Linked DNA regions of Cytobacillus sp. IB215665. The protein of the gene in region 1 binds, or shares a complex with, the protein of each later gene. Links are inferred from orthologs where the notes say so. Each region holds a gene or a part of one and is shown in the gene's direction. Other genes may lie near its edges.

The links.
Region 2: dnaX (region 1) and holA share a complex: the UniProt entries of both Bacillus subtilis proteins name them as parts of the DNA clamp loading complex. The link is inferred for Cytobacillus sp. IB215665 from one-to-one orthologs.
Region 3: dnaX (region 1) and holB share a complex: the UniProt entries of both Bacillus subtilis proteins name them as parts of the DNA clamp loading complex. The link is inferred for Cytobacillus sp. IB215665 from one-to-one orthologs.

Annotation. Positions count from the first base shown.
Region 1 is NZ_JAXBME010000034.1:1,260-5,467, reverse strand. What follows is about bases 907-3,866. They hold dnaX (DNA polymerase III subunit gamma/tau), read left to right. Parts: upstream 907-1,520; coding sequence 1,521-3,212; downstream 3,213-3,866. Other genes in these bases: recR (recombination mediator RecR), read left to right, coding at 3,779-3,866; SLH52_RS22955 (YbaB/EbfC family nucleoid-associated protein), read left to right, coding at 3,240-3,563; tadA (tRNA adenosine(34) deaminase TadA), read left to right, coding at 907-1,000. Outside these bases: more of tadA, read left to right, coding at 518-906; more of recR, read left to right, coding at 3,867-4,208. UniProt on the Bacillus subtilis protein: Part of the beta sliding clamp loading complex, which hydrolyzes ATP to load the beta clamp onto primed DNA to form the DNA replication pre-initiation complex.
Region 2 is NZ_JAXBME010000002.1:256,242-260,431, forward strand. The notes cover bases 502-3,443. They hold holA (DNA polymerase III subunit delta), read left to right. Parts: upstream 502-1,433; coding sequence 1,434-2,453; downstream 2,454-3,443. Other genes in these bases: SLH52_RS03220 (DNA internalization-related competence protein ComEC/Rec2), read left to right, coding at 502-838; SLH52_RS03225 (YqzM family protein), read right to left, coding at 1,003-1,137; rpsT (30S ribosomal protein S20), read right to left, coding at 2,803-3,069; gpr (GPR endopeptidase), read left to right, coding at 3,254-3,443. Also shown: more of SLH52_RS03220, read left to right, coding at 1-501; more of gpr, read left to right, coding at 3,444-4,190. UniProt on the Bacillus subtilis protein: Part of the beta sliding clamp loading complex, which hydrolyzes ATP to load the beta clamp onto primed DNA to form the DNA replication pre-initiation complex.
Region 3 is NZ_JAXBME010000024.1:2,940-7,063, forward strand. The notes cover bases 2-2,877. They hold holB (DNA polymerase III subunit delta'), read left to right. Parts: upstream 2-875; coding sequence 876-1,880; downstream 1,881-2,877. Other genes in these bases: SLH52_RS20775 (cyclic-di-AMP receptor), read left to right, coding at 78-407; SLH52_RS20780 (YaaR family protein), read left to right, coding at 428-868; SLH52_RS20790 (stage 0 sporulation family protein), read left to right, coding at 1,882-2,709; yabA (DNA replication initiation control protein YabA), read left to right, coding at 2,723-2,877. Outside these bases: more of yabA, read left to right, coding at 2,878-3,085; SLH52_RS20800 (tRNA1(Val) (adenine(37)-N6)-methyltransferase), read left to right, coding at 3,272-4,012; SLH52_RS20805 (GIY-YIG nuclease family protein), read left to right, coding at 4,002-4,124. UniProt on the Bacillus subtilis protein: DNA polymerase III is a complex, multichain enzyme responsible for most of the replicative synthesis in bacteria.

The DNA of each region.
Region 1 (4,208 bases):
TGTATTTTATCACAGTGAATCATTTCACGGTGTGACAATCTGAAAGAAATTGTTGGGAAATAAAAATAATTATATTAGCTTTTGGATATTATCATTGGTAAATTATATATGAAAGGAACGAAAGAGACTACTGTTTAATGTAACATATATAAGTTAATTAAGGCTCTTTTCGTAAACTATGTTGTTATACTAAAATGGACAGTATGAAATGTTTTAAAGGAGCTCAAAAAATATAAATAGAAAAGATGCCTCGCACGCTAGATATATACGTGCTTATAAATAAGAACGAAAAGCAAAAATTAATGCTAAAACAGCACTTATAATGGAAGCTCTCTTAAAGTACTTAATTTTAAGATGACTTAACTGTATCGCTTGTAAAATTTATTTGTTTAGTTATTTGGACTATGAGTCCCTAGATATTAAGTACAGAAGGCAAAAAGTGAATTCGAGTGAATAGATGTACCAATTTTCAGGAAGGCCCATAGCCTTTGCCCACTATATGACAAGGAGATAAAGAATGGATAAAGACGAATATTACATGCGCCTTGCTCTTAATGAAGCAAAGAAAGCTGAACAACTAAATGAGGTTCCTATTGGTGCTGTAATTGTGAAAGATAATGAAATTATTGCTTCCGCATTTAATTTACGTGAAAGAGAACAAAGATCATTAGCCCATGCTGAATTACTTGCAATTGACGAAGCATGTAAAAGTATAGGATCTTGGAGGTTAGAAAATACGACGTTATATGTTACGCTAGAACCATGTCCGATGTGTGCTGGAGCCATTGTTTTGTCAAGAATTCAAAGGGTTGTTTATGGCGCCAAAGATCCAAAGGGAGGTTGTGCTGGAACAATCATGAATCTTTTAGACGAGAAAAGGTTCAACCATCAAGTAGAAGTTGAAAGTGGAATCTTGGAGAAAGAATGTGGTTCTATCTTAACAACTTTTTTTAATAATATACGAAAAAGGAATAAAGAGAAAAAAATGAAAGAAAGTTAACAAAAAAATAATTTTCATATAATTTACAGTCTGTATTTCATTGCAATTTTTCGCTAAAGGCTTTATACTATTAATTGCGTTGGTAACAATGCATATAATATTTGGTTTCAATTTTGCCGTGCTAAGCGGGGAGGTAGCGGTGCCCTATACTCGCAATCCGCTCTAGCGAGGCCGAATCCCTTCTTGCGGTTAGTCCATTTTAGGGTCTGACTTAAGTAAGTGGTGTTGACGTCTGGGTCCCACGCAATGGGAATCCGTGAACCCTGTCAGGTCCGGAAGGAAGCAGCAGTAAGCGGAAGCTCTCATGTGCCGTGGGGTTGCCTAGACCGAGCTAACTGCTTAAGTAACGCCTAGGATGACTAATCAACGGAAGGTGCACGGCAGTTATTATACAAATAAAACTCACTCTTTAAGAGTGAGTTTTTTGTATAATTAAATAAAAAGATTTATCTTTCACTTTGAAAATGATTAATTAAGTAAGGTATAATGAATAAGATAAAAATGTGAAGGGGGCGTGTTTTTGAGTTACCAAGCTTTATATCGTGTTTGGAGACCACAACAATTTCATGATGTAGTTGGTCAGGACCACGTTACGAAAACACTTCAAAATGCACTGCTCCAGCAAAAATTTTCACATGCATATCTTTTTTCTGGCCCTCGAGGTACCGGGAAAACAACTATTGCAAAGATTATAGCTAAAGCAGTAAATTGTCAAAGAGCGCCTATTGCAGATCCGTGTAATGAATGCAGTAGTTGTCGCGGCATATCAGATGGATCAATTTCTGATGTTATTGAAATTGATGCAGCATCTAATAACGGCGTAGATGAAATTAGAGATATAAGAGATAAGGTGAAGTATGTACCGAGTGCAGTTAGATATAAAGTGTACATTATTGATGAAGTGCATATGTTATCTATAGGTGCATTCAATGCGTTATTGAAAACTTTGGAAGAACCGCCAGAGCACGTTATTTTTATTTTAGCTACAACAGAGCCTCACAAAATACCATTAACTATTATTTCGAGGTGTCAAAGGTTTGATTTAAAAAGAATATCACCACAAACAATTACCTTAAGGTTGAAAACTATTCTTCAACATCAACAGGTAATTGTGAAAGATGATGCGTTACACGCAATTTCAAGAGTAGCAGAAGGTGGAATGCGGGATGCATTAAGTTTGTTAGATCAAGCATTATCTTTTAGCGGGGAAGAAGTTCAGCTGGATGATGTGCTAACGATTACAGGATCTGTTTCGCAGTCTTTTATCGCTGATATCGTTGCTGCCTTAAAAGATAGAGATGTATCCAAAGGGCTTAAATCGCTAGATTCGTTAATGAATCAAGGTAAAGATCCAATGAGGTTTGTTGAAGATGTAATCATGTACTTCCGTGATATGCTACTATATAAAACAGCTCCAAATCTGGAAAATGTTCTTGAACGAATAACAATTGATGACCAATTTAAGCAATTGGCTGACAATTTTAGGTCTTCTGAAATTTACACGATGATTGATCGATTGAATAAAAGCCAACAAGACATGAAGTGGACAAATCATCCTCGCATATTTTTAGAGGTAACGATTGTAAAGCTCTGCCAATTTGAAGAGCCTGAGACGATAACGCAATTGCCGGAAGTTAATTCATTAATGTCAAAAATAGAACAGCTAGAATCAGAACTAAACCAACTAAAAGTTAGTTCTCAACATACTCATGCACAACAAATAGATTCATCACAAGAAAAGCGATCGCAAAAAGGAACAAGAAAAAGCGGCTACAAAACACCGACTGGTCGCATTCAGGAAATACTGAATAATGCTACTAAACAAGACCTCCAATTAATTAAAAGTCGTTGGGGTGATATGTTAGACTTGTTAAGAAAACAAAATAAGGTTTCTCATGCAGCTCTACTAAACGATAGTGAACCTGTCGCTGCCTCAAATGATGCCTTTGTATTAAAATTCAAATACGAAATCCATTGTAAAATGGTCGCGGAAAATAATAATAATATTCGTGATAATGTTGATGGTATATTAATTGAGATGGTCGGTAAGCGTTTTGAATTGGTCGGTGTTCCAGAAGAAAAATGGTCAGAAATCAGAGAAGAGTATATTCGTGGTCAAAGAGATGAAGAAGATAATGAAAATGAAGAGGACTTACTTGTTACAGAGGCTAAAAAACTAGTTGGTGATCATCTCATTGAGATGAAAGAATAGATAGAATTATATAAGGAGGAATAAATAATGCGTGGAATGGGAAATATGCAAAAAATGATGAAACAAATGCAAAAAATGCAAAAGGATATGCAAAAAGCTCAAGAAGAACTAGGTGATAAGACGATTGAAGGAACAGCTGGTGGAGGAATGGTAACAGTTACTGTTAATGGCCATAAAGAGGTCATCGATGTAGTAATTAAAGAAGAGGTTGTAGACCCTGAAGACATTGAAATGCTTCAAGATCTTGTACTTGCTGCTACAAATGAAGCGTTAAAGAAAGTAGAAGAGATGACTAATGATACGATGGGACAATTCACTAAAGGATTGAACTTACCAGGTGGAATGTTCTAGAGAGAATAACCTTCCGATTATTAAACGGTAAAAATCACCTTTTAATAATCGGATTTACTGCTTGTTGGGATAAATAGGACGTTAACATTGATCGAAATTGTCTAGCTACAATCCCGTTAACAAATTAGCAAAACCACACCTTCTTGACAGCTCGTCATATGGTTATTGTATATAAACAGGCGCTTTGCGCTTTTTCTTATCTGGGAGGTTATCCTATGCATTATCCTGAACCAATATCAAAACTAATTGATAGTTTTATGAAACTGCCAGGGATAGGTCCAAAAACGGCCGTTCGTCTGGCTTTTTTTGTGTTAAATATGAAAGAAGATGTTGTGCTTGACTTTGCTAAAGCTTTAGTCAACGCCAAAAGAAATTTAACGTATTGCTCTAAGTGTGGCCATATTACTGACCAAGATCCATGTTATATATGTGAAGATGAGCGCCGTGATCGGAGTGTTATTTGTGTACTTCAAGATCCAAAAGATGTAATCGCAATGGAAAAAATGAAAGAATACAATGGATTGTACCATGTTTTGCATGGAGCTATATCACCTATGGACGGTATTGGACCAGAAGATATAAAAATTCCTGAGTTGTTAAAGAGACTACAAGATGATGAGATACAAGAAATAATATTGGCAACTA
Region 2 (4,190 bases), on another replicon or contig:
GTTTAATTGGAACTGGTATTTTTTTAGCAACCAAGGGGAAGTCATAATGCTTGATATTGGTCAAGGCGACAGTATATTAATTACACTTCCAAATCGAAAGGCGGTTTATTTAATTGATACCGGAGGTTCTATACCATTTACTCAAGAATTATGGCAACAGAAGAGTAACACATTTCAAGTAGGTGAAGATGTAATATTACCTTTATTAAAAGCAAAAGGTATTAGAAAAATTGATAAATTAATTTTAACTCATAGTGATATGGACCATGCAGGAGAATCGTTTACGTTGTTTGATAACATCCACATAGACGAAGTAGTATTGTCTAATACAAAGCTTATTACTAATTTTGAAAAGGAATTAGTTGGAAAAGCAATATCTTCAAATACACATATAACATTAGTAAAAAAAGGGGATCAATGGATAGATCATGGGTATACATTTTATGTATTATCACCAAGTGGAACAGAAATAGATGAGAACAATCAATCAATTGTGATTTTTACCGCTATCGGTGGTTTAGATTGGCTTTTTACTGGAGATTTAGAGGCGGAAGGAGAGTTGGCACTTATGAGATCCTTTCCGAATTTATCAAGTAACGTATTGAAAGTTGGTCATCATGGTAGCGATACTTCAACTACAGAACAATTTCTTACAGCCATTAACCCATCATTTGCATTAATATCCGCTGGAAAAAATAATATATTCAATCATCCCCATGAAAAGGTAATAGATCGTTTAGCTATAAGAAATATTCGTATATTTAGAACAGATAAACATGGAGCAATCATATACACATATACAAATGAAACTGGAACCTTTTACACAATATCACCATAACATAAATTAAGAAAACGTAGGCAACTCCAATATTATCTCTTCTAAGCAGTTTTAACAGTTATTTTAAAGCAATCTGTTCAGTCCTATGTACGAAAAAAATCAATGCGAACACACCCTCAAAAAAAGACTGTCAAACGACAGTCTCAAGTGTGATGAGGTGGTTATTAAGAACCTAAAAGTTTAACTACTGTAGCAATGATAAACATAGTTGCAAAAAATCCGAAAGATACGATAAACCCAACTCCTGAATCTATAGCATCGTTTCGCTTACTTTGGACATTTTCTTCAAATTGATTCACAAAATACCCCTCCCTAATTCAATAATAGTATAAGCGAAAGTTCATAAAAAATCTACATTCATTAGTTTGTTTTCCTACAATGACAAGAGTTGTCACAAATAGTTCTTAATTTATACGGGAATGATATTCATACAAATTAATATCGTTACAATATAAGTGACTCGGGGCTTATGCTGTAACGTTCATATAAACTGGGAATTGGTCGTTATGGGAGATCGGTTCCCATTGCCACTTGTAAAAGTGGGAAAATACTTTTACCATATGAAGAGAACCATTTCGTAGATCGGAGAGAAAAAATGGCACTTGACATATGGAGGAAAATTAAACAAGACAATATTAACAACTTATACTTATTATATGGAAAAGAAACATATTTACTCAATGAGACAAAAAAATTACTTATTTCTCACGGGTTAAAGAATGAAGAAAGAGAATTTAATTTATCTACATATAATTTAGAGGAAACTCCTATAGAAGCTGGGATAGAAGATGCAGAAACATATCCGTTTTTTGGTGATAAAAAAATCGTCATATTTAACAATCCTACTTTTTTGACTAGTGAGAAGGGTAAAATCGAACATGATTTAAAAAAGCTGGAATCTTATATGAATCAGCCAGCAGATTTTTCAATTATAGTATTTTATGCTCCATATGAAAAATTAGATGAGAGAAAAAAGCTTACTAAATTACTAAAGAAAAATGCGGAATTACTTGTAGCTAACACATTGACAGAACAAGAGCTTCAAAAATGGATAGTGGAAAGAGCAGAATCATTTCAAGTGATTATACAAAATGATGCCGTGGAAGAAATGCTACGTTTAGTAGGTACGAATCTTATGCTACTTACAACTGAAATTGATAAATTAGCATTATACGTAGGACCCGGTGGGAAGATATCACACGAAACAGTAACATTACTTGTAGCTAGAACACTTGAACAAAATATTTTTACATTGATAGATTTTATTGTTCAGAGAAAACCAGCTGAAGCAATGCAAATTTTATTTGATTTAATCGAGCAAAAGGAAGAGCCGATAAAGATATTGTCTTTAGTATCAAACCAGTTTCGCTTAATATATCAAGTGAAAGAATTAGCAAGACAAGGCTATAACCAACAAAAAATTTCATCGATTATAAAAGTTCATCCATATCGCGTAAAGCTAGCTGCTGGGCAAGCTAAGCTCTTTGGGGATCAAGAATTAAAAGGAATTATCGGTCAACTAGCAGAAGCAGACTACGATATGAAAGTCGGTAATATAGATAAACAATTGATTTTAGAACTATTTATTATGTCATTACAAGAGCAAATACACTAAACGCATTTTACAGGTGATTGTGTTTTTAACGATGGCTGTTTTCTCATCATGTTGTTTTTCGTACTTGAAAATAAACACGAATACAGCTACCTTCGTGGCACTTTTTCTTCTCCAAAAGCTAAAAAAATCACACAAAACAAACTTCCCTTCTCCGTACCAAAAAAACAAGCTTGAACATCGCGTATTAGGTGGTCAAGCTTGTTTTTTATGGGGATTTTACATCCTATGTTTTCACTAACATTCAAAGTTTTATACATAGCGGTTATATTATGTTATTTTCTCATCATATTGTTTTTCGTACTAAATAGCAGCAAAAAGAAAACGACCCTTTAAAAAGGATCGCATGTTATTAAGCAGTAATGCTGTTTAATTTTTTTGCTAAGCGAGATTTTTGACGGGATGCAACATTTTTATGGATGATCCCCTTGCTTGCAGCTTTATCTAGCTTTTTAGAAGCTAATACAAATGCAGCTTGCGCATTTTCAACGTCTTTGTTGTCAACAAGTACTTCAAAGTTTTTAACAGCAGAGCGCATTGCAGTTTTAAGTGTAGCATTATGAGCACGACGCTTATCGCCTGTTTTTACACGTTTAATAGCTGATTTAATATTTGGCATGTATTTCACCTCCCAAAAATAACAATCGAGATGATGTAAACTCGACATATCACTTACATTAGAACACATGATATTCTATCAAACGAGGACTAATAATGCAATACTTATTCGACAATGAATGTTTCTATTGACTGGTGGTAAAACTAGATTATAAATCGATTTGAAAAAAAGGGGTGCATTCTTTTTGTCTCAATTAGACCTAAGTAAGTATTCTGTACGAACCGATTTAGCAATAGAAGCTCATGAAATGGCATTAGAAAGCAATGCGAGGGAAGAAGCTAAAAAGGAACAATCGTCAATCAATGGAGTGGTAGTAAAAGAGAATGATATCGGCGGTGTAAAGGTTACGAAAGTTGATATAAATAATGACGGGGCTAAGGCGGTAGGAAAAAAAGCTGGATGTTACGTCACTCTTCAAGCAGAAGGGATTAGACAACAGGATACTGAGTTACAACAGCATGTCGAAGAAGTTTTCGCTAATGAATTCAGTAATTTTTTACAGCAGTTAAACATTCAAAAAGATGCTAGTTGTTTAGTCGTTGGCTTAGGAAACTGGAACGTTACTCCTGATGCTTTAGGACCTATAGCAGTAGAAAACTTGTTAATTACTAGACATCTATTTAAACTTCAACCTGAAAGTATCCAGGGTGGCTTTAGATCAGTAAGTGCCATCGCACCAGGTGTAATGGGTTTAACCGGGATAGAAACAAGTAATATTATTCACGGGGTTATCGAAAAGTCACAACCTGATTTTGTTATTGCAATTGATGCATTAGCTGCAAGGTCAATTGAACGTGTAAATGCTACAATTCAAATCTCTGATACAGGCATTCATCCTGGGTCTGGTGTGGGTAATAAGCGTAAAGAACTGAGTATTGAAACGTTGGGCATTCCTGTTATAGCAATTGGTATCCCAACTGTTGTTGATGCAGTCTCAATTACTAGTGACACCGTTGACTTTATATTGAAACACTTTGGTAGAGAAATGAAAGAGGGAAGCCGTCCATCTCGTTCACTTGCACCTGCGGGAATGACCTTTGGAGAAAGACGAAAACTTACAGAAGAAGATTTACCGGAAGATCCGCATCGTCAAACGTTTATGGGGATGGTGGGAACTCTAG
Region 3 (4,124 bases), on another replicon or contig:
AACATAAACGATATTTTCCAACATCCTAAACATGATGATATAGAAATTTCGTGATAAAATGATAGGAGGCTGATGTTATGAAATTAATTTTAGCAGTCGTCCAAGATCAGGATAGTAATCGATTATCAAATGCACTAGTTGACCATAATTTTCGAGCGACAAAGCTTGCAAGTACTGGTGGTTTTTTAAAATCTGGAAATACAACATTTATAATTGGTACAGAAGACATTCGTGTTGAAAAAGCCTTACAGGTCATAAAAGAAAGTTGCCAACATCGTGATCAATTAGTTGCCCCTATTTCTCCAATGGGCGGAAATGTAGATACTTACGCATCATATCCGGTTGAAGTAGAGGTAGGAGGAGCTACAGTATTTGTTCTTCCAATCGATCAATTTCACCAATTTTAGACGGATATGAGGTATTTATAATGAAAATTAATCAAGATGTAAAGACAACCATTGAAAAGGCTCAACCAGAAATTAAGCAATCATCTAGTAATCAAATGAAGTTTCATGAGCTTGTACAGAAACAAGATTCGAAAATGCATGTTGAACAATTAAACAAGCTTATGAAAGATATTGAAGTAGCTGGTAATCTGCTCGCTCGCTCAAGAACATTTAAAGATTTAACTAAATATAAAGCGTTAGTGAAACGCTTTGTTGAGCAAGCTGTTGATTTCGGCATGGACTTAAAGCAATCTCATAGTTGGAATGCTAGAGGACAAGGTAGAAAGCTAAAAATTATCGAAAACATCGATCAAGAATTGATTGATTTAGCTGATACACTGATTGATCAAGAAAGTAATTCAATTTCTCTATTAAATAAAATAGGGATTATAAAAGGATTATTAATAAATTTGTATACGTAAGAGAGTGATGTTTGTGGTAAATGATACGTGGGACAAGCTAGAAACCTATCAACCGACAATAATAAAAATGCTCACTAATAGTATACTTAAGGATAGAGTAGCCCACGCATATATATTTGAAGGTGGTCGAGGGACAGGGAAAAAACATGTTAGCCTTATGTTAGCTAAAAGCATGTTATGTAAACATTTGAATGGAAGCATGCCTTGCCAAAATTGTATTAATTGTCGTAGGGTAGATTCGAAAAACCACCCTGATGTGCATATCATTGAACCAGATGGCCATTCAATTAAAAAATCACAAATTCAAGATTTACAAAGTGAATTTTCTAAAACTGGAGTAGAGTCATCCAAAAAGTTATATATTATTGAACATGCTGATCGGATGACGACAAATGCTGCTAACAGTCTATTGAAATTTTTAGAGGAGCCTGATTCTGATACAATAGCTATTCTCCTTACAGAAAATATACAAAAAATGTTAAATACTATTATTTCTCGTTGTCAAGTGTTATCTTTTCAACCAATTGCTTCAATTGTTATGAAAGATTTCCTACTAGACAAAGGGGCTCCACCCCATTTAGCTGCACTTGTGGCTCAATTGACCAATAATTTTGAAGAAGCAACAGAATTATGTCAAGATGATTGGTTTGCGCAATCAAGGATGATAGTGATACAATTATATGAAATGCTAAATATGAATTATGCTAAAGCTTTATTATATATTCAAGAGAAGTGGCTCTCTCATTTCAATGATAAAGACAAGCTTGATAGTAGTTTAGACTTATTATTACTTTTGTTAAAAGATTTACTATATATTCAGTTAGGTGAAAATGAATACGTTGTGTATACTGACCAATTAGAAAAATTAAATCAATATGCCCTTCATATTTCTCAAAATCATATTGCTGAACAAATGTCAGCAATTTTAGAGGCCAAAAGTCGTTTACACACCAACATGAATCCACATTTATTAATGGAGCAACTTGTATTGAATTTGCAGGAGGGATTTTAATTTGTATGATGTAGTTGGTGTACGTTTTAAAAAAGCTGGGAAAATTTATTATTTTGATCCAGGGGAATTTAAAATAGATGATGGAGAATTTGTTATAGTAGAAACAGTACGTGGAATTGAATTCGGCAAGGTAGTTATAAATAAAAAACAAGTTGATGAGAGCGACATAGTTCTTCCATTAAGAAAAGTTATTAGAATTGCTGAATCAAAAGATAAACTTATTGTTGAAGAGAATAAACAGGCTGCACAAGAAGCATATGAAGTATGCATCGAAAAGGTTAATCAACATGGCTTGGAGATGAAATTAGTAGATGTAGAGTATACCTTTGACCGAAATAAGGTGATTTTCTACTTCACAGCAGATGGCCGCGTTGATTTTAGAGAACTAGTGAAAGATCTTGCAGCTATTTTTCGAACAAGAATTGAATTGCGTCAAATTGGTGTTCGTGATGAAGCCAAAATGTTAGGTGGTATAGGTCCGTGTGGAAGAATGCTCTGTTGTTCGACATTTTTAGGGGACTTTGAGCCAGTCTCTATAAAAATGGCAAAAGACCAAAACCTCTCTTTAAATCCTACTAAAATATCTGGTCTATGTGGCCGGTTGATGTGTTGCTTAAAGTATGAAAATGATGAATACGAATCTGCTAAACAACTGCTACCTGATATTGGGGAGAAGATCGTAACACCTAATGGAGCAGGCCGTGTAGTTGGATTGAATATATTAGAACGTGTATTACAAGTCGAATTAAACGATAGAGAACGAGTAATTGAATACACATTGGATGAACTAATGAACGAGGGAGCTGTATCAATTCAAGCCACAGATTAATGAGGTGGATTTTGTGGATAAAAAAGAGATTTTCCATTCAGTAAGCAGTATGGAGGAGCAAATAGGGCATTTATATCGTCAACTGGGAGAGCTCAAAGATCATCTTGCACAATTATTGGAAGAAAATCACCATTTAATAATTGAGAATGAGCATCTTAGACGTAGATTAGAGCAAACCTCAGAAGAGCCAAAAAAATTAAAGAAGAACAAATCTAATAACAAAAGGAAACAAAATAAGCAAGTTGATATTGGGGAGGGTTATGATAATTTAGCCCGTTTATATCAAGAAGGCTTTCATATATGTAATGTTCACTATGGTAGTGTTCGTGCAGAAGGAGATTGCTTGTTTTGTTTATCATTTTTAAATAAAAAATAATGTATAGTCTTCCACTTTGGAAGACTATTTTTACTAGGAATTTTAATAAAGAAGTGTTGAACATTTAATTAGGCACTTTTCACTTAAATTTGAGTGACAGAAGTGTATTATATGCTAAGAAAAGGTGCCGAATGTGTTTAGTCTTAATAAAGACAACATTGTTGTTAACAAAAAGGAGTGTCTATGATGGTTAAGCTTATAGGGGATGAGCGATTAGATCATTTACTTGGTGAAAATATGCGAATTATTCAGAGCCCATCGATGTTCGCCTTTTCACTAGATACAGTTTTATTAGCTAAATTTGTTTATGTACCAATTCAAAAGGGTAATTTAATTGATTTATGCTCTGGAAATGGCGTTATTCCACTATTACTTAGTAAAAGGACAAAAGGGCATATTACAGGAGTCGAAATCCAAGAAAAAATTTATCAGATGGCTGAGAGAACAATTGCATTTAATAAGCTAAATAGCCGAATAAAATTTATTCATGGCGATATAAAAGATATGCCCACATTATTAGGGCAAGAAAAGTTTGATATTGTTACTTGTAATCCACCTTATTTTCCAACACCTAGTAATGAAGAAATTAATAAAAATGAACATTTAGCTATTGCTAGACATGAAATTTATTGTACGCTAGAGGATACAATTAGAGTAAGTAGTATGCTACTTAAACAGGGAGGGAAAGCGGCATTTGTGCATCGACCAGGTCGTCTTATTGACATGATTACTTTAATGAGAAATTATCGTTTAGAGCCAAAAAGATTACAATTCGTTTATCCCCGACATGGAAGAGAAGCAAATACCCTATTAATTGAAGCGACCAAAGATGGAAGCCCAGATTTGAAGTTATTACCCCCGCTAGTAGTATATAATGAACACAATGAATATACTGACGATGTGAGGAACATTCTATATGGAAAGTAAACAGCATTTCTTATATGTGTTAGAATGCAGTGATGGAAGCTATTATGCTGGTTATACAAATGACCTTAAGAAACGCATAAGAACCCATAATGAGGGCAAAGGGGCAAAGTAT